DNA from 3 places in the Staphylococcus sp. NRL 16/872 genome. Region 1 is predicted to be linked to each of the others. Evidence: riboswitches for the same ligand, from Rfam matches in the RefSeq annotation. Region 1 holds a riboswitch; each other region holds the start of a gene.
What was found. Region 1 has a riboswitch for thiamine pyrophosphate ahead of MT340_RS02270 (thiamine phosphate synthase). Riboswitches for the same ligand answer to the same signal wherever they lie in the genome.
Positions count from the first base shown of each region.

Region 1 (5,921 bases):
GATGTAGTTATATTGAGGTAAGTCGTTCAATTGTTTAATATCTAAACTACCATGTAATTCAAAGTGTTTAGCTACATTCTCAAAGGTAGTTAAGAACTCACCCATTTGTGCATCTGTAATGCGTTGACGCTGTTTATCTTGCATGGCTCTCATTAACATAAAGTTGATTTCTTCTAATGCGAAGATCGTTGGATAATAGTAACGTAGTGCTTCTTTATTAGAGAATAGTTCTCCATTTGCTGAGTTGTAAATTTGCGTCATATTACTCATTTTTACTGATAATGCAAGACTTTCATGTTTTTCACGTTCTGTATCTTGGTATCCATTTTCAGAGAATAAATAATGGAAAATAGTCGCTTCTTTACGCACTACTTCAGAGATAGTTCGTGGCAGAATAGCCGAAGACGTTTGACGGTTAAGTATTAAAATACCGACTACTGCAATTACAATCCCAATTAACACATCAAAGATACGTGTGTAAGCAATCGAGATAGATAGATTTTGCGATGCGAGTCCATTAAGCAAGATAACTTGTGTTGTGATAAAAATAACGGCAAACGCGTAATTCGAACCTACAAAGGCTTCTGTCACCATAGCAGCGAGCCCCATGATAATGACGGCTACTACTACATGTGGATGGAAATATAGAATAGCAGATAAAACTAATGTCCCAATAATTGTTCCTAATCCACGGGCCATGGCTCTATCTATCATACGTCGTGTCGTCATCCCTAACATAACCGTATGCGCTGTTAAAGGAATCCAATATGATTTCTGAATATCAAAGGTTAATGAAATAAAAATAGCGATGCCCATGATAATGATATAAATCAAGGTGTTACGAAAGACGATAGAATCAAGTGTTAAGTTATGCAGAATTCGTTGACTGTAAAGCGGCTTTCTCACTTGAGCTTCGTGTTCGATACGACTAGAATCTAAGTTTGCAATTTCATCAATTTTTAAAATATATTGCATGAGATTATCAAAATCTTCGCTGACATGAACTTCTTTTGTCCAATTTTCTCTGGCATTACTAAGACGATATGCATTACGTGTTGTTACTTCCATCATCTCAATTAATTCCTGTGGAAGTGGACGAATATCTTTCTCATGCAGTTCAAGTAATTCAGAGTAAATCCCTTGTGCTGACGTATGTAGTAACAGTAATCGTTGGAAACGTTGATTCAGTTTCGCCTTAGCACCAGCAGTCGCTGTAATTAATAATTCATCTGAATTTTTGAATTGTGTCACTGCTGATTGAGAAATTTCTTTAAATTTCTCTGGATCGTTATAGTTTTGCATCAATTTGTTAATCATTGTGAAGTCAGCAGTGATGGCACGATCTTCAACGCGTTGCTTCTGGAAGATGATCATAATAAGCACAACGAGTGTCGCTAATGCGCCACCTACTAAGATAGCGAATCCACGGTATAACGCTTGATCTGGCGCTACAGGTAAGTTACTAGGTAAACAAAATGTAACTAAGAAGAAAGTAGAAGATGGTCCGGCAATCTTCAATGCACTAAAAATATAATATGGTACCACTGTGACAATAAGTAAAGTAAAACCATAAAGAAGTGGTTGAGATACGGTTAAGGTGCCGAGCATCATACATATCGCAAACGAAATAGAACATAAAATAACCATTCTAAGTTTAGAACGAGGTGGTCCTTGAAAGACGTATATATGTGCTAACGCCCCCGTCGATACAAGTAAACCAAAACTAAAATTCCCAAGGTAATAGCCAATTAATGCTGGGATAATCATTAATAAACCTTGGCGAATCCCTTTCATAAAGTCAATCTTGGTTTTATCGAATTGTATAAGAGACTGTAATACATTTCCCAAAATTATCTTTCCTTTCTATAAAGCATACATATTTATGATAACACTTTTTAAGTTTACTCATCAGTAGCATGATTATAGACTACAAAAAAAGAGCGAAACTGAAATCTTAATTTGATAAAAAGATTTCTGTCTCACTCTCAAAAAGTTATATTATTTTGTTTCTGCTACATCGATAACAGGTTCTTCTGAAATGTATTTGCCAATATTTTCACTGAATGCTCTGAAGTGGTCTGAATGGTTATGTGTTTGTACTGCCTCTTCATCTTTATAATTCTCAACCACAACAAATATGTTGCGTTCTTTAACGTCTTCATAATGATGATAGAACGTATTACCCGCTTCTTGGCTAGAACTTTCAACTAATTTTTTCATTAATTTTAAATATTCTTCACGGTGCTCTTCTTTTACTTTAAGTTTTGCATTAATAATAATCATTTAATCACCTTCAATATTGTTATTGCTTTAGTTGTACCATATCTACTTCAGTATTAAACAATTATTTGCTTTTAAAAAGACTATTCTACTTTTTGCTTTCATCTTGAAGAAGTGGTTTGTCTGGTGAAACGAAGAACCATAAAATGACTGCAATCACTGCTGGTACAATTAATAGTTGGAATGTCATTGACCAACCTAATGAAGTGACTAACGCACCTGCTAAGAATGGACTAACTAACGCACCAAGGTTACCCCATAGGTTCATCCAACCTGAGACTGTTCCGGCGAAGTTACGTCCGATATCATTTGCTGCAGCCCAGCTCATACCCATTGAGATACCCATACCACCTAAGCCAAGTGATAACCAGAAAATAGTGATATACAAGCTTTCAGTATGAACTGCGAAAAAGATTGATACTGCAAATACGATGAAACCAACAATAGCGATGACACTTCTTGCTACAAAACGTGATTGACCACTATGTAAAATTTTATCTGAAATAGCACCTGCAGATAGAATTAAGATAAACATGATAAACCATGGTAATGAACTAATTGTCATATGTTTGAATTCTACGTGATATTGTTCAGTTAAATACGTAGGTAACCAAATTAAGAATAAAGCAATAATAAACTGAACGACAAAGTATTGACCTGCAATCGCATAGAAACTTAAACGACGGAAGAATTGATTCCAAGGTGGAAGTGATTTACTTGTTTGAACTAAATCACGATTCTCCATGATATATCTTTTTTCAGCCTCATTTACCATACGATGATGTTCTGGTAAATCTTTCGCGATAATCCCCCATAAAATCGCAATAAGGATACCTACTGCCCCGAAGATATAAAATACTGCTTGCCAGTTAAATGCATTTACAATGGCAATAGTAATAATTGGTGCTAATACGGGTCCAAAATATGAACCTGCAAGTAATGCACTTGATGCTCTTCCCTTTTCATCTTTTGAGAACCAAGTTGAATTAAATACGGCATTAGATGGATACATTGGTGCTTCCCCAATACCAAATAAGAAACGTACTAAGAATAATAAACCGTGATGTTTAATCATTCCTGTAAAGATTGTAAAAGCACTCCACCATACTAATGCGACTGAAATCATTTTACGTGGACCAAACTTCTCCGCTAACATTCCCGAAGGCACTTGCATTAAAGCATAACCAAGTGAGAAGAATGAAGCTAACAATCCAAACTGTTGCTTGTCCATATGTAAATCTTTCATCATTTGTGGTGCAATATATGAGATATTTGATCTATCCATATACGCGATAACTCCGATAATAAAAAACAATAGTGCGAACATCCAACGCACATTACTCTTTCTTTGTCCTTGACCCATGTTACTGTCCTACTTTCATTTATATTTGTTGATTCTAAATTAATGTTGTCGTACTAAATGATTACGTAGTTTTGAACGTACTTTAGATCCTCCTTCTTCTAACAGTAATTTCAATATTGATTACTTATTTTTAATTATATTATCACTTAGTGTAAACGTTTACAATATAATTTTAATATTTTTTTATTAAATTGTACTTGTTTGTATTCTTTGTTTTATCATTTTGAAAAGGGCGTGTCATAGTTGCTTTGGATTAAGATTTGAACTCTAATCAAAAAAACTGTAGAATGAAATTGAATTAAAACGCTATGAGTTATTTTATAAATGAATAAACATTTATCATCCACTGGAAGTGCCTTTGTTTAAGGCTGAGAGTAAAGAACGAACTTTATAATTCCTGGAACCTGATCCAGTTTGTACTGGCGTAGGAAAGTGGCGCAAAGGATATCGTAAAGTTAAGCTGAACGCTATTTCCCTACAAGGGCAATAGCGTTTTTTTATTGTTCAAGGGGTGATGCATATATTTATTGCAATAACAAGTTACAAAGATTTAACGGACAAGGATTTACAACATTTCTTAGCTATAGCTAAAGGCATAGACGGATTACTCTTTCGTACCCCTATGTCACACGAAGCGTTATTCAACTTCATCACTCGACTATTAGAGGCTGGCTTTCCTAAAGAGAAAGTGATCATTCACAGTGATACTGAATTACTAGAATCCTTAACACTGTCACGCTTGCATTGTCGTGAAATGGATTCAAATGCTTTCGACTATAAACAACTACACCCAAATGTCGAAGTCAGTATGTCGACTCATTCCAAGCAATCTGTGGAGCAAGCTTATGAACATGGTCTTGATTATGTGTTTTATGGCCACATTTTCAAAACGCCATCTAAACCAAATCAACAGCCACGATCACAGGATGAAATCAATGACGTTTTACGTTTGCCAATACCTATTTATGCGATTGGTGGCATCACTAAAGAAACGATTCACCAATTACCTAATGGGTTTGCTGGTATATGTGCAATTTCTTTCTTTATGAACGCATCTTTACAACAAATCGAACAGTTACGAAAGGAGTGGTTGAAAGATGCATGATGTTCTTATTATTGGCTCAGGTGTGATTGGTATGTCTATTGCACGACATTTAAGTCAATCACAAATGGATGTCGCGATTGTCGACAGAGATGTTCCTGGTAAACATGCTTCTTATAAAGCAGGCGGTATGCTAGGTGCACAAAATGAATTTACTGAAGATACGGATTTATTTAGACTCGCGCTTGAATCGCGCTCACTTTTCCCAGAACTGTGTGAAACATTGCAAGATGAAACAGGCATCGATATTCAATATCAACCTTCAGGATTAATCAAAGTTGCTAATCGTCCTGAGGATGTTGAAAGTTTAAGACAACAATATGACTTCTTAAGTACTATGGACCCAAGTGTAGTGGAATTATCTGATGAGGATTTAATCGATTTAACGCATGGTCATGTTACATCAAGCGAAATGGCTATCTACATTCCAAATGATGGACAAATCAATGCCAATCATTATACGAAAGCACTTTTTAAATCACTGCAACAGCGCGATATTCATCGTTATTATGAAACTGAAGTGTTTAGTGTTGAACGTCAAAATGGCTACTATGAGGTGTCTACTTCAGAAGGTCAATTAGTTGCTAAGAAAGTGATTGTCGCTGGTGGTGCGTGGAGCTCTAAATTATTAGAACACTATCAACTTCCACGCAAAGTAGTTGGTGTCAAAGGCGAAGTATTACTTATTGAACATGACAGCCTAGATTTGAAAGAAACGATCTTTATGACGAATGGTTGCTATATTGTGCCGAAACAACCAAATCGTTTCCTTATCGGTGCAACAAGTGAATTTGATAATTATTCTGTCGGTAATACTAATCAAGGTGTCTCATGGTTGCATCAATACGCCAATGAACGTGTTCCTGAATTGGCACAAGGTAAGGTCATTAAGCAATGGTCAGGCGTACGTCCTTATACTGATGGCGAATTGCCTATCATGGACCGCATCGACGATGGTTTATATGTCATTTCAGGTCATTACCGTAATGGTATTTTACTTTCACCTGTCATAGGACGAGATATCGCAAACTGGCTATTCACTGGCGTTAAACCACGCAATTACGAGTCATTTAATGTCTCAAGGAGGTCAAATAATGAAGTGTATCATTAATGGTGATACGTTCACATTCGACGCAGAACAGTCGATTACTCAAGTGCTTCACTCACTTGAATTAG
Region 1 covers NZ_CP119327.1:497,768-503,688, reverse strand. The annotation lists gene MT340_RS02285 (FUSC family protein) at 1-1,794, opposite strand, end outside; gene MT340_RS02280 (putative quinol monooxygenase) at 1,999-2,283, opposite strand; gene MT340_RS02275 (pyruvate MFS transporter) at 2,369-3,643, opposite strand; TPP riboswitch at 3,982-4,091, shown strand; gene MT340_RS02270 (thiamine phosphate synthase) at 4,158-4,748, shown strand; gene thiO (glycine oxidase ThiO) at 4,741-5,856, shown strand; gene thiS (sulfur carrier protein ThiS) at 5,840-5,921, shown strand, end outside.

Region 2 (5,921 bases), 180 kb from region 1:
TTTATAATCAATTAACACATTACTATTTAAGTGGTCTTTATTCACCTAGTCGTAATATGAGCATTTATGAAACAACATTTATAAATTTTAATATTATGACTAAAGATGCTTCTCATTTTAATAAAATGATGAATCATCTAGAGGATAAATATAAAATTGATATTCAAACTAGACACGAAACTGCAACAGTTTTGTATGAATTTAATGGTGGATTGATATTTATTGGTGTAGTTGTGTCTATAGTCTTGCTGCTTGGCACGTTCTTAATGATGTACTATAAAAATATTGCAGAAGGCTATGAAGATCGTCGTAATTATCAAATTATGGCAAAAGTTGGGATTGAGGACGAACGTATTAAATCGACTATTAATCATCAGATTATTTGGATTTTTGCTTTACCGATTTTAGTAGCGATGATTCATGTCACTGTGGCGTTTAAATATATTTTCACGCTATTAGGTGCGTTAAGCATTACGAATATAGGTGTTTTCGCGACAAGTTATATTGGTGTTATCATCACTGTTATCGCTATCTATGCCTTAATGTATTGGATTACGTCACGCATTTATTACCTAATTGTCCATCGTTATTTTTAATTTTTTGAAAAGGAATTTTATTTTACTTTTCAAAAATAAGAGTAACATCAATATCAGTAGGGTATAGGACAAAAAAAGGAGGCATAATTATGGCGAATCAAACATATGATTATTCAACAAAGAATGAACATGGACATAATAAAGTGAGCCGAGTTGGTGAACACATACTGACTTGGGTCGGTGTTGCTATACAAGCGTTGGTTGCAATTATATTTCTTTTAATCCGTCCTTTTGTAGGTAATAGTGAATTCCGCCAACAAATCTTAACGGAATCTCAAAAACAAGGAAATCAATATTCTACAACTGAAGTTAACCAGGGTGTTAGTGCGTTAAGTAAATTTATTGATTTCTTTACATGGGCTTCAATCATTCCTTTAATTTTAGCAATTATTGGAGGCTTTTTAATCAGTAAAAAACATAAAGCTGCTGGTATTTTAATTCTTATCGCAGGTATCTTAGCTTTAGCATCTAACTGGATTAGTGCTATCTTATGGTTAATCGCAGGTATTATGTTATTAGTAAGAAAAGCTAAAAAACATAATGATAATGATTATGATCACCGCTATTATGATAATAATGGTAATCATCACGATAATGGTTACGACAACCGTCACGACAACCGTCACAATGGTTATGGTGACCACCATGACAATAACTATGATAATAACAACAGAAATAATGGTTATGCGAATATGACAAACCAAGGTCAACGTGGCAATGATTATCATAATGATAGAAATGATCACCGTTATGATAGAGACAACCACGATAGAAACGATAGAGAGCGTAATGATGTAAACGCTAGTAACAATGCTTTCATTTTAGATGAAGAAGATAAAGCGAAAGAACAAGATTATATTAAAGATCAATATTCAAATAATGAACATGACGTGCATAATGGTAGTCATTATGATTCTCGTCATAGCAATGACAATGAGCGTCATCACCATGATGATTTAAACCGTGATGAGGACTTCAATCGTCGCAATGATGTGGATTGGTCAGCAGATAACAATCACGAACACAATAATAATCTTGGTAGAACATTAACTAATGATGAAGATTATCAACATGATAATCACCGTCGCGATATCGATGACAACAACTATCGTCGTAGTGATAGATACAATCATAGCAATGATAATCATTCTAATGATTTAAATAGAGATCATGAACAGAATCATCAAAATGATAATTTCTTAAAAGATGAAGCTAAAAAATTACAAGACAAAAAAGATAACGATCCATATAAATATTAATGGAGATTGTCTAGAGTCTGGGGCGAGCCTGAAAAAACGGCTCGCTTTTATTATGGAAAAAATAAGGCGATGGTGCTCCTAAGTTAGCATCATCGCCTTCATGTTAATTTCTATTATATGAATTAATAAATTGGATATGGGATAAATGAATTTTGAATTGGATAATTTGGATAATAATGAATGTCTTAAGACTGTAGGTAAACTCTTTCAGTCTTAATAGTTTTAAGAACTTTATCAATAAGCTCTATTGAATTTCTAATTTAACCCTAAGTGATCTCTCAGGGTATGTCCTGTGTACGCTGTGCGATATAAACCACGACGTTGTAATTCAGGAACGATTAAATCTACAAAGTCTTTTAAGCTATGTGGGAGGGAAGGTGGCATTAAATTGAACCCATCTGCGACACCTTCGTTGAACCAATGCTCCATTTCGTCTACGATTTCTTCAGGTGTGCCGACTAAAGTTAAATGACCGCCTCCAGCATTTAAATAGCCAAGTAATTCACGAACAGTCGGTTGTTTGTCATTAATGATTTCAAGGATGGTTTCATAACGACCTTTAGGTCCACTAAATTCTTCAAGTGGGGGTAATTCAGGAACGGGTTGGTCTAGTTCCCATTGATTACAATCTTGTTGGACAAAGAAACTTAACTGTTTTAAAGCAGTTTCAACAGAAAGTAAGGCATCTAGCTCTGCTTTTTTAGCTTCTGCTTCTTCATGCGTACGCCCCACGTAAGTGACTAATCCCGGAAAGACTTTAATGTATCTTGGGTTATCTGTATTTTGTTTCATTTGAGCATCTAGTCTTTCACGATAGCGTTGAGCTTGTTTGAGATTCCACGCTACTGAATAGACGGCATCAGCATATTTCGTAGCTAATGCAATACCGTGGTTAGATGAACCTGCTTGCATAGCAACGGGCTTTCCTTGTGGACTTTGTGGTGTAGTGAGTGGTCCACGCACTTGGAAATATTTACTTTTATGGTGAAGCGGTTGTATCGTTGTCGTATCCATCAACGTGCCGGCTTCACGATCAGGTTGAAAGTCCTCAGTAGTCCATGACTCAAACAACTCATTAACGACGTGGGCGAATTCGTCCGCCTTTTCATAACGAACAGCATGCTCAGGCAATGCTTCCATACTGTGGTTCTGAGCCTCCACATCTGTCATAGAAGTCACTAAATTCCAACCGACGCGTCCACCAGTGATATGGTCCAAACTTAATAACTGACGCGCTGCCGTAAATGGATTTGAAAATGTACTCGAGATAGTGGGTACCAAACCAACATGATGTGTAACCTGGGAAATAGCCGTTAAGTTAATGAGCGGGTCAAACCAGAAACTCGGCATCGTCGTGAAACCAGGATTGAAAGCTTGATTATCCGCAAAGAATACGACGTCAAATAGTCCTTTTTCGGAAAGTTGAGCTAGCTCTTGATAATACGTAATATCACCAAGACGTTCAACGCTTGAATTAGATTGTTGCCAAGCTGCCTGATGATGCCCACAACCGTAAATTAAAATGCCAATGTGTAATTGTTGTTTCTCTTTCTTCATAATGAATCACTAACACTCCAGTTTGTTGTTGGGATTTTGATTAAATAGAGAAGAATGCGTGCATTGAGTACGTCACTATCGACTCCAAAAGTTTTAGTTCATTGTTAAACCACCATCAACTGTAATGTTTTGTCCTGTAACGCCATTTGCGGCTTCAGAACTTAAGTACGCTACCATATTTGCCACGTCTTGAGGTGTAGTCACTTTGCGTAATGGTGTCGTTTGGGCAATCAAGTCAAATACTTCTGGTGTGGTTACAGCACTGGCATCAGTCGTTTTTAATAAGCCACCAGAAACCATATTAGCCGTAATGCCATATTGACCTAATTCAGCAGCAACGTTGCGTGTAAATCCGATTAAGCCTGCTTTGGCTGTTGTATATTCATGATATGGCACGACAGGATTTTGGAATAAATTTGTACCGATGCTGATGATACTACCAGCGTTACGTTCAATAAATTGAGGGACTACACTTTGAGTAACATTAAATGCTGCTTTTAATGTGCCATCAATTTGCTGTTGGTAATCTTCCCAAGTTAAGTCTTTAAATGCTTTTTGTGCTACTGGGTCAAACTTGAAATTGACTAACGCATTATTGACAACCACATCGATTTGACCGAAATGGGCGGTTGCTTCTTTGACTAAACGTTCCACTTCTTCGCGTTGTGTCACGTCTGCTTGTAGTGCGATTGCGTTGTCGCCTAATTCTGTTGCTAACTGTTCAGCAGTCTCTTTACTCTTATTATAATTAATGACAACTTGAAATCCTTGAGACACTAATGTTTTTACGATGACTGCGCCTAAACCACGGCCACTGCCTGTTACTAATACTGTTCTTGCCATTGCACAAGCCTCCATCACTTTCTTTTACAGTAAAAAAATACGCAACCTTCGCTAGGAAAGTTGCGTAAATGATAGATATGTATATAGAAAAGAGATTTGACATAAAATCTCTATCAACATCTAAAATTTATCCCACACTTTCCTACGCTAGTATGAACTAGTTCAGGTTCAAAGGGTTCGAGGACAAGCCTCATCTCAGTTAAAAAACACCCCTAGTGCATATATTAATACTATATTTACAATGTATAATTTTTGAATTTAGAAGTCAAGGTAATTGCAGAGTAAAAGTAGGGCAAGATAGGCTATCTATTTGCGTCTATCTTGTCTGCTTTTAGGAAATCTTTTAGTTTAAAGCGAATAAATTAAAGGCTCTTATAAGTTTCATAGGTTAATTAATTAATCAAAATTGATTAAAAATAAATTTGTAAAAATATTGAAATTCATTAAAATTGGTAATGCACAAGTTTTAAGATTGAAAAAGTATTAAAAGTAAATTTAATATATATATGAACTAAATATAAATAGTTGTTTTTAAAATTTTCAATCTGGAGCGAAGATAAAAAAGGGGATATAAACGTTAAATATGAAGTTAACGTTTGTTTTTATATTGGGAAAATATTCAAAATTTATTAAAGGAGAGCGAAAGAAGTATGAATTGGCTAGCAGTCTTGCTATTTTTAGGCGTAGTTATCGGTATTAGTGTTTATGCTTATTGGCGATCGAAAAAAGTACAAACCGATAGTGCAGACGGCTATTTTATGGGAGGCAATACTTTAACAGGTTTCACTATTGCTTCAACGATTATCATGACCAATCTATCAACAGAACAATTAGTAGGTCAGAATGGTCAAAGTTATGGAAAAGGTATGGAGGTTATGGCGTGGGAAATTACTGCTGCCGTAGCGGTAGTCTTACTCGCTTGGGTCTTCCTTCCTAAATACTTACGTTATGGTGTTTCTACCATTTCTGAATTTTTAGAGATGAGATATGATACATTTACGAAGCGTTTTGTATCAATTTTATTTATTTTCACGTATGTCGTGTCGTTTATGCCTGTTGTTTTATATTCAGGTTCTTTAGTCTTTAATAAGATGTTTCATATTGGCGACTATTTAGGTGTAAGCAATACGACAGCAACCATCATTATTTCATTAACAATTGGTGTGATTGGTGTCCTTTATCTCTTTATAGGTGGCTTATCTTTAAGTGCATTCAGTGACTCTATTTACGGTATCGGGTTAATTGTTGGTGGTTTAATTGTAACTTTAATTGGCTTACATCATGTGGGTGATGGCGGTTTCGTCAAAGGTTTCGACAATATCGTTCAACACACGCCTGAGAAACTTAACGCGTTTGGCTCAGTAGATTCAAATATCGTGCCATGGCCAACATTATTCTTTGGTATGTTTTTTAATAACTTATTCTTCTGGTGTGCCAACCAAATGATTGTTCAAAAAGCACTAGCAGCTAAAAACTTAAAAGAATCACAAAAAGGTGCTATTTACTTAAGTATCTTTAAAATATTTGGACCTATCTTCACAGTCATTCCGGGTGTCATTGCTTATAACTATTTTAATGGTGGTATCGATAATAATGACAATGCGTATCCAGCGCTAATTCAAAGTATTTTACCAGACTTGTCATTAGGTCTCTTTGGTGCCGTTAT
Region 2 covers NZ_CP119327.1:321,996-327,916, forward strand. The annotation lists gene MT340_RS01550 (ABC transporter permease) at 1-596, shown strand, start outside; gene MT340_RS01555 (DUF4064 domain-containing protein) at 686-1,855, shown strand; gene MT340_RS01560 (LLM class flavin-dependent oxidoreductase) at 2,111-3,412, opposite strand; gene MT340_RS01565 (3-oxoacyl-ACP reductase) at 3,506-4,255, opposite strand; TPP riboswitch at 4,378-4,479, opposite strand; gene MT340_RS01570 (solute:sodium symporter family transporter) at 4,906-5,921, shown strand, end outside.
Region 2: another riboswitch for thiamine pyrophosphate. It lies ahead of MT340_RS01565 (3-oxoacyl-ACP reductase); the one in region 1 lies ahead of MT340_RS02270 (thiamine phosphate synthase).

Region 3 (5,921 bases), 360 kb from region 1:
GAATGTGCCTGGTCCTTTAACTTGTTCATCCTTTTCAGCAATTTCAGCAGCAATATTATAGAAACTTACCGCTTCTTCAAGGACTTGCAATGATGGGTGTGTTTCTCTGAATAAGAAACTTGCTACTAAACCACCTAATAAACAACCAGCTCCAGTAATCTTCGCTAAAAGCGATGAACCATTTGATAACTGAACTACTTTGTTATCTTGGACAATAACATCTTCTTTACCTGTCAATACAATGGCTGTATTTAGCTTCTCATATGCTTTTTTAGCGATTGTAACAGCATCTAGATTAGCATCTCCATCTGTGCCTTTCATCGTTGTATTTGGATCAACTAATGTTAAAATTTCTGAAGCATTACCTTTAATCACTGACACTTCAACTTCAGATAAGAATTTTTGACAAAATTGTTTGCGATATGTTGAAGCCCCAACCGCTACTGGATCAAAAACAATCGGCGTACCTTGTTGATTTGCGATTTTACCAATTTTTAAAATATCTTCTTCGTTGGCTTTAGTTAACGTGCCAATATTTATTAATAAGGCGCCTGCCACTTTATAAAACTCTTCTGCCTCTTCAGGTGCTTCACTCATTGCTGGGCTTGCTCCAATACTTAATAAACCATTTGCAGTAAAGTTTTTAACGACATCATTGGTATAACAAACAACTAATGGATTTTCATTTCTTAATTTCTCTAAATTATTCATCATCTAATCCTACTTTCTTCATATATGCAAAGTGGTTAACTGGTCCACGACCTTGGCCAATCTCAGGTGTATATTCAATACTTAATGAAATAAATTCTTTAGCTTTTTTAACCGCTTCATAAATTGATTTGCCTTTAGCAAGTTCTGCTGTTATTACTGCTGAAAATGTACAACCAGTACCATGCGTGTGTGGCGTATCAAAGCGTTTATTTTCAAATGTATAAACGTCGTCTTTAGTAAATAGGAAGTCTTTAGCGTTATTTAAATCAGCTGAATGTCCACCTTTAATCACTACGCCTTTACTACCAATTTCATTAATAAAGATGTGTCCTGCTTTACGAATACTTTCTTCAGTATCGATTTTCAGACCTGTAATTTCTTCTGCTTCAGGTATATTAGGAGTTACAACATCAGCTAGTGGTAATAACGTACTTTGTAAATGTTTTTTAGTCGCATCATCCATTAGAGAGTCACCACTTTTAGCTAACATAACAGGATCAATAACGTATGGAATATCAGAATGTTTTTTTAAATATTCTTGTACAAGTTCCATTGTCTCGTGCGTAGCAATCATACCTGTTTTAATTGCTTGTGGTAATTCATCATCGAATACGCTATCAAGTTGTTCTTTAACCCAACTAGTCTCTAAATTATGAATATGTTGAACGCCTTTAGTGTTTTGAGCCACAATGCTAGTGATTGCAGCCATACCATAGACACCACAAGCATGGAATGATTTTAAATCTGCCATTACACCAGCACCACCTGATGGATCAGTGCCTGCTATAGTTAATGCAATTTTTGGTTTATTCATGTTCTTTTCCTCCGAAATTCCATTTTTCATCGATGTATGCCATATTAAAGAAATTGCGTTCATGAATTGTACTTTGTAAGAAGCTTTCTTTAATATCATTTTTTTCTTGGTCGCTACAATTTTCTGTTAGTTCATCTAACATGCGATCAAACACCTCAATTAATGGACGCATTTCTGTACTATAAAAATCAAACCATTTTGCAGTAATGACATCTCTATTTAAATTTTGGTCTTCTAATGCCATTTTAGCTATGACTTCATAGACATATGGACATGGTGCCATTGCAGCAATTGTATATGCAGCATTTTCATGAGCATAAGCATGGTAATACATATGTTTGATGTAATGATCTCCACTTGGTGGCCAAACTTTTTCACGTACAATTTCTTCGTATGGTTCATTAATAAAGTCTGCTAAAATTTCATGTGCTTCTACTTCACCGTCTAACATAAATTCAATTTGTTCTACTAAAAATTTTACATCAGTCATTGTAGGCGCTTTAGGAATTAATAATGCGTATAAATTAGTAAATTCTTTTAAATATGAAGCATCTGCACGTAAATATTGACGCACAGCTTGTTTAGATAATTGTCCTTTTAATAAATCTTGAATAAATCCATCGTTATAAATTTGTTCAATAATTGGTTGTGATGCTTCTTTTAATTCAGTTGAAAAGCTCATCATAATTCCTCCTTAAATATATAAAAAAACTACATTCCCACCTAGCAACGCAGAAATGTAGTCATCCTTTAAAAAGCATGTAAAATTACATAACTACTTTCCTACGTTGGTACTAACCAAATCAGGTTATAAGGGTCTGAACATTCATCTCAGCCATTGTGGTTGGCTCCCCTAGTAGTTTTATTTTATTAATTTTACATTATCAAACAGATATTCATTTTTCAATTAAAAAGCCGGAATATTTCATTAATGGAAATATTCCGGCTGTTTCAAATTTAAGCAGTTACCCAATGTGATGGGCCTTCAGTATTATATAATTTTACAGCTGTAGCATCTTGAACACTTTCAGGTGCTTGAGCTGGTGATACACCTTTATATTCATCAGGTGCTACTGTATCCCATGTAGATTGTAAGAATTGATATTTACCTGCTGCACCAGAACTTGGGTTGACAGCATGAATATCACCACGAGATTCACGTTGTGCGATTTGTTGTAAATGTTCGTTTACATGTACTGAAGAACCACTTGAAGCTGTATTTGTTGTATTGTTACTTGTTGATGCTTGTTGTGGTTGTTGAGATTGATTTGTTTGTGGTGCTTGTTGAGTTTGAGTTGGTTGTTGTTGACTAGTTTGTGTTTGTGAAGTTACCACTTTACCTGAACTTTGATTATTAGAAGTTGAAGCTTGTTGGCTTACACCTTGTTGTTGTGTTGCTTGTGAAGATTGACCAGTTTGACCTGATTGATTGTAGTCCCAACTCCAATTACTACCATCTGATTCAAAGTGGTAAGTGAAGCCATTATAATCAAATGTCATATTATAAGCACCTTGTTGAATAGGGCTATTGTTTAATGATTGATCATTTGATTGAGCTAGTTGTGCTAATTCAGCTTTATTGATTTGAGATTCACTTGCATCTGCATGACCCGCATTTCCAGCTGCTACTCCTAGGCCTACTGCTAATGTTGAAGCAATAATAGTCTTTTTCATAGTGTATATGCCCTCCAATATTTTTTCTTAATCAATTAATTTACAAACCCTACTGTAACATCTGAAGAGCAAGCGCAAGTTACAGCCAAATAAAAAAGAAAGTATCTTTTTTACATAGGAATTACATTAAAATCGTTCTTAAATTAATTAAAAATTCGTTTACAGTTCTTTCATGCCAGTTTTGAAGAATATACGTTAGATTATTATGTATGTAATAAAACTGAAATTTTTCAAACAATTATCGCAAAAATTAAGAACCTCTCCCTATTAATCGAAATCAATAAAGAGAGATTCTGAGTATAATTGAAAGATGTTATATATAAAATAGAAAAGATTGGAGTTAAAGTTTAGAGAGTTGATTTGAATTTAATTAATATTAATAATGTCTAGATTATCTAGGGGATAAGTGTCTTCAATAAACGAGCTATTTGAGAGAATTTCGTTATTTTTAGATTGTGGGGACATAAATTTTATAGTTTCTACATATAATTCTGTTACAAAATGCGTTTGCCCTTCTTTTTCATACTTGCGTGAACGCATCTGGCCAGTGATACCTACTAATGAACCTTGACTAGTATATTTTTCGATATTCGTTGCTGTTTTGCCAAAAGCTTTACAAAAAATATAGTCACAAACAATTTCATTATTATCGTCTTTGTAATTACGTTCAGTTGCAACGCTAAAGGTAGCAATTTTCACCTCTTCCTTTTCATAGATTTGAGCATCTTTAGTCATACGACCTACAATTACTATCTTATTTAGCATGTGTCACCTCCTTCTAAATTTATATTAATGACATTTTAGGTATACGTCAAAACACCATTTTTCAATAAAAATTTACTATTTATAATCAAAATTTGTTATATTTAAAGAAAATAGTTAAAAATTAAATGACTAATTAAATAATTTCTAATTTATTGCATATTTTCAAAATTTTTAGGATGTGATTAAGTGAAGACTTTTAAAGCGGTGCGTTTTCAAATTGTGAATGAAAATGGTGGAATTACTGAATTTGAATTAAAAGATGGCGTTATTATTAACAAAGAAAGTAGTGGAACAGGTTGGTTATTAGAAGTAGTTATTTCAAATGCCCATTATGAAGCTATGAAAAAATACTATAATGATCAAACATTATTAGATATTCGTGTGGTTATTACTAGACCGTCCAATGATCCAGCTTTATTCGACGCTACCATCAAAAGTTTAGTTTCTTTCGATACCACAATGTCTATCGTATTTGAATGTCATATTTATACGTTACGTCAAGTATATGCCGAAAGTTTATTAGAACAATTAGTGGATGAAGGTTTATCAGGAGAAGAATTGAAAATTACATTTAATCGTATGATGCAATCTAAACCTAAACTAAAAGAAGAAAAATTTGAACGAGAATAATAAAAGCACTCTATGATAGTATTAACTATCAAGAGTGCTTTTTTACGATTATGCGTCTTGGATTGCAAATGTAAGTTCACAACTACAAGCAAGTTGACCATCAACGGTAGCTTTAGCCGTACCTTTACCAATTGGACCTTTAATTTTAGTAATTTCAACTTCTAATAACAAAGTATCCCCAGGTGTCACTTGTTTTTTAAAACGACATTTATCAATTCCAGCAAATAAAGCAATTTTACCTTTATTCTCTTCGCTATTAAGCATAGCTACTGCGCCTGTTTGAGCTAACGCTTCAGTAATTAATACACCAGGCATTACAGCGTAATCTGGAAAATGTCCTTGGAAAAATGGTTCATTCCCTGAAACTTGTTTTAAACCTACACAACGTTTACCTTCTTCATATTCAACCACTCGGTCAATTAATAAAAATGGTTGTCTGTGTGGGATAATTTGTTTAATTTGATTGTAATCAAAAATTGTTTCCATTTGAAACTACCTCCAGCAATAATTTATCATTTGATGTCAAAATTAGTCATTGATACGTTCAATATCTGCACCAAGTGATTTTAATTTTTCATGGAAATTAACATAGCCACGATCTAAATGTTTTAATTCTGTCACTTGAGTCGTACCATCCGCTACTAAGCCTGCTAAAATCAACGCAGCTGCAGCTCTTAAGTCAGTTGCTTTAACTTGAGCACCTTGTAATTGGCTCTTACCAGCAATTTTAGCACTTCTACCCTCTACAGTAATATTAGCGTTCATACGTCTAAATTCTGCAACATGCATAAATCTATTTTCAAAGACAGTTTCGGTAATCACTTTATGACCTTCAGCTGTTAATAATAAAGCCATCATTTGAGATTGCATATCAGTTGGAAAACCAGGATGAGGTAATGTTTTAACATCTACTGGTTTTAATTCACCCTCAGCAGTGACACGTACACCGTCTTCTTGGAAATCTAAATTGACACCCATTTCTTCTAATTTATAGATTAGACTTGTCATGTGTTCTTTGACTGCATCACGTACGAAGACATCCCCTCTTGTTATCGCTGCAGCAATAATTAATGTACCTGCTTCGATTCTATCTGGGATAATTGAGTGTTCCACGCCTTTTAGTTTTTCAACACCATGAATAGTGATAGTATCTGTACCTGCGCCTGTGACTTTACCACCCATTTCATTGATATAGTTAGCTAAATCCACAATTTCAGGTTCTTTTGCTACATTTTCAATGACAGTCTTACCTTTAGCTAATGAAGCTGCCATAATAATGTTTTGAGTAGCACCTACACTTGGGAAATCTAAGTGAATATCTGCCCCT
Region 3 covers NZ_CP119327.1:855,500-861,420, reverse strand. The annotation lists gene thiM (hydroxyethylthiazole kinase) at 1-711, opposite strand, end outside; gene thiD (bifunctional hydroxymethylpyrimidine kinase/phosphomethylpyrimidine kinase) at 704-1,525, opposite strand; gene tenA (thiaminase II) at 1,518-2,207, opposite strand; TPP riboswitch at 2,289-2,390, opposite strand; gene MT340_RS04125 (transglycosylase family protein) at 2,483-3,199, opposite strand; gene MT340_RS04120 (single-stranded DNA-binding protein) at 3,566-3,964, opposite strand; gene MT340_RS04115 (YwpF-like family protein) at 4,151-4,594, shown strand; gene fabZ (3-hydroxyacyl-ACP dehydratase FabZ) at 4,643-5,080, opposite strand; gene murA (UDP-N-acetylglucosamine 1-carboxyvinyltransferase) at 5,123-5,921, opposite strand, start outside.
Region 3: another riboswitch for thiamine pyrophosphate. It lies ahead of tenA (thiaminase II); the one in region 1 lies ahead of MT340_RS02270 (thiamine phosphate synthase).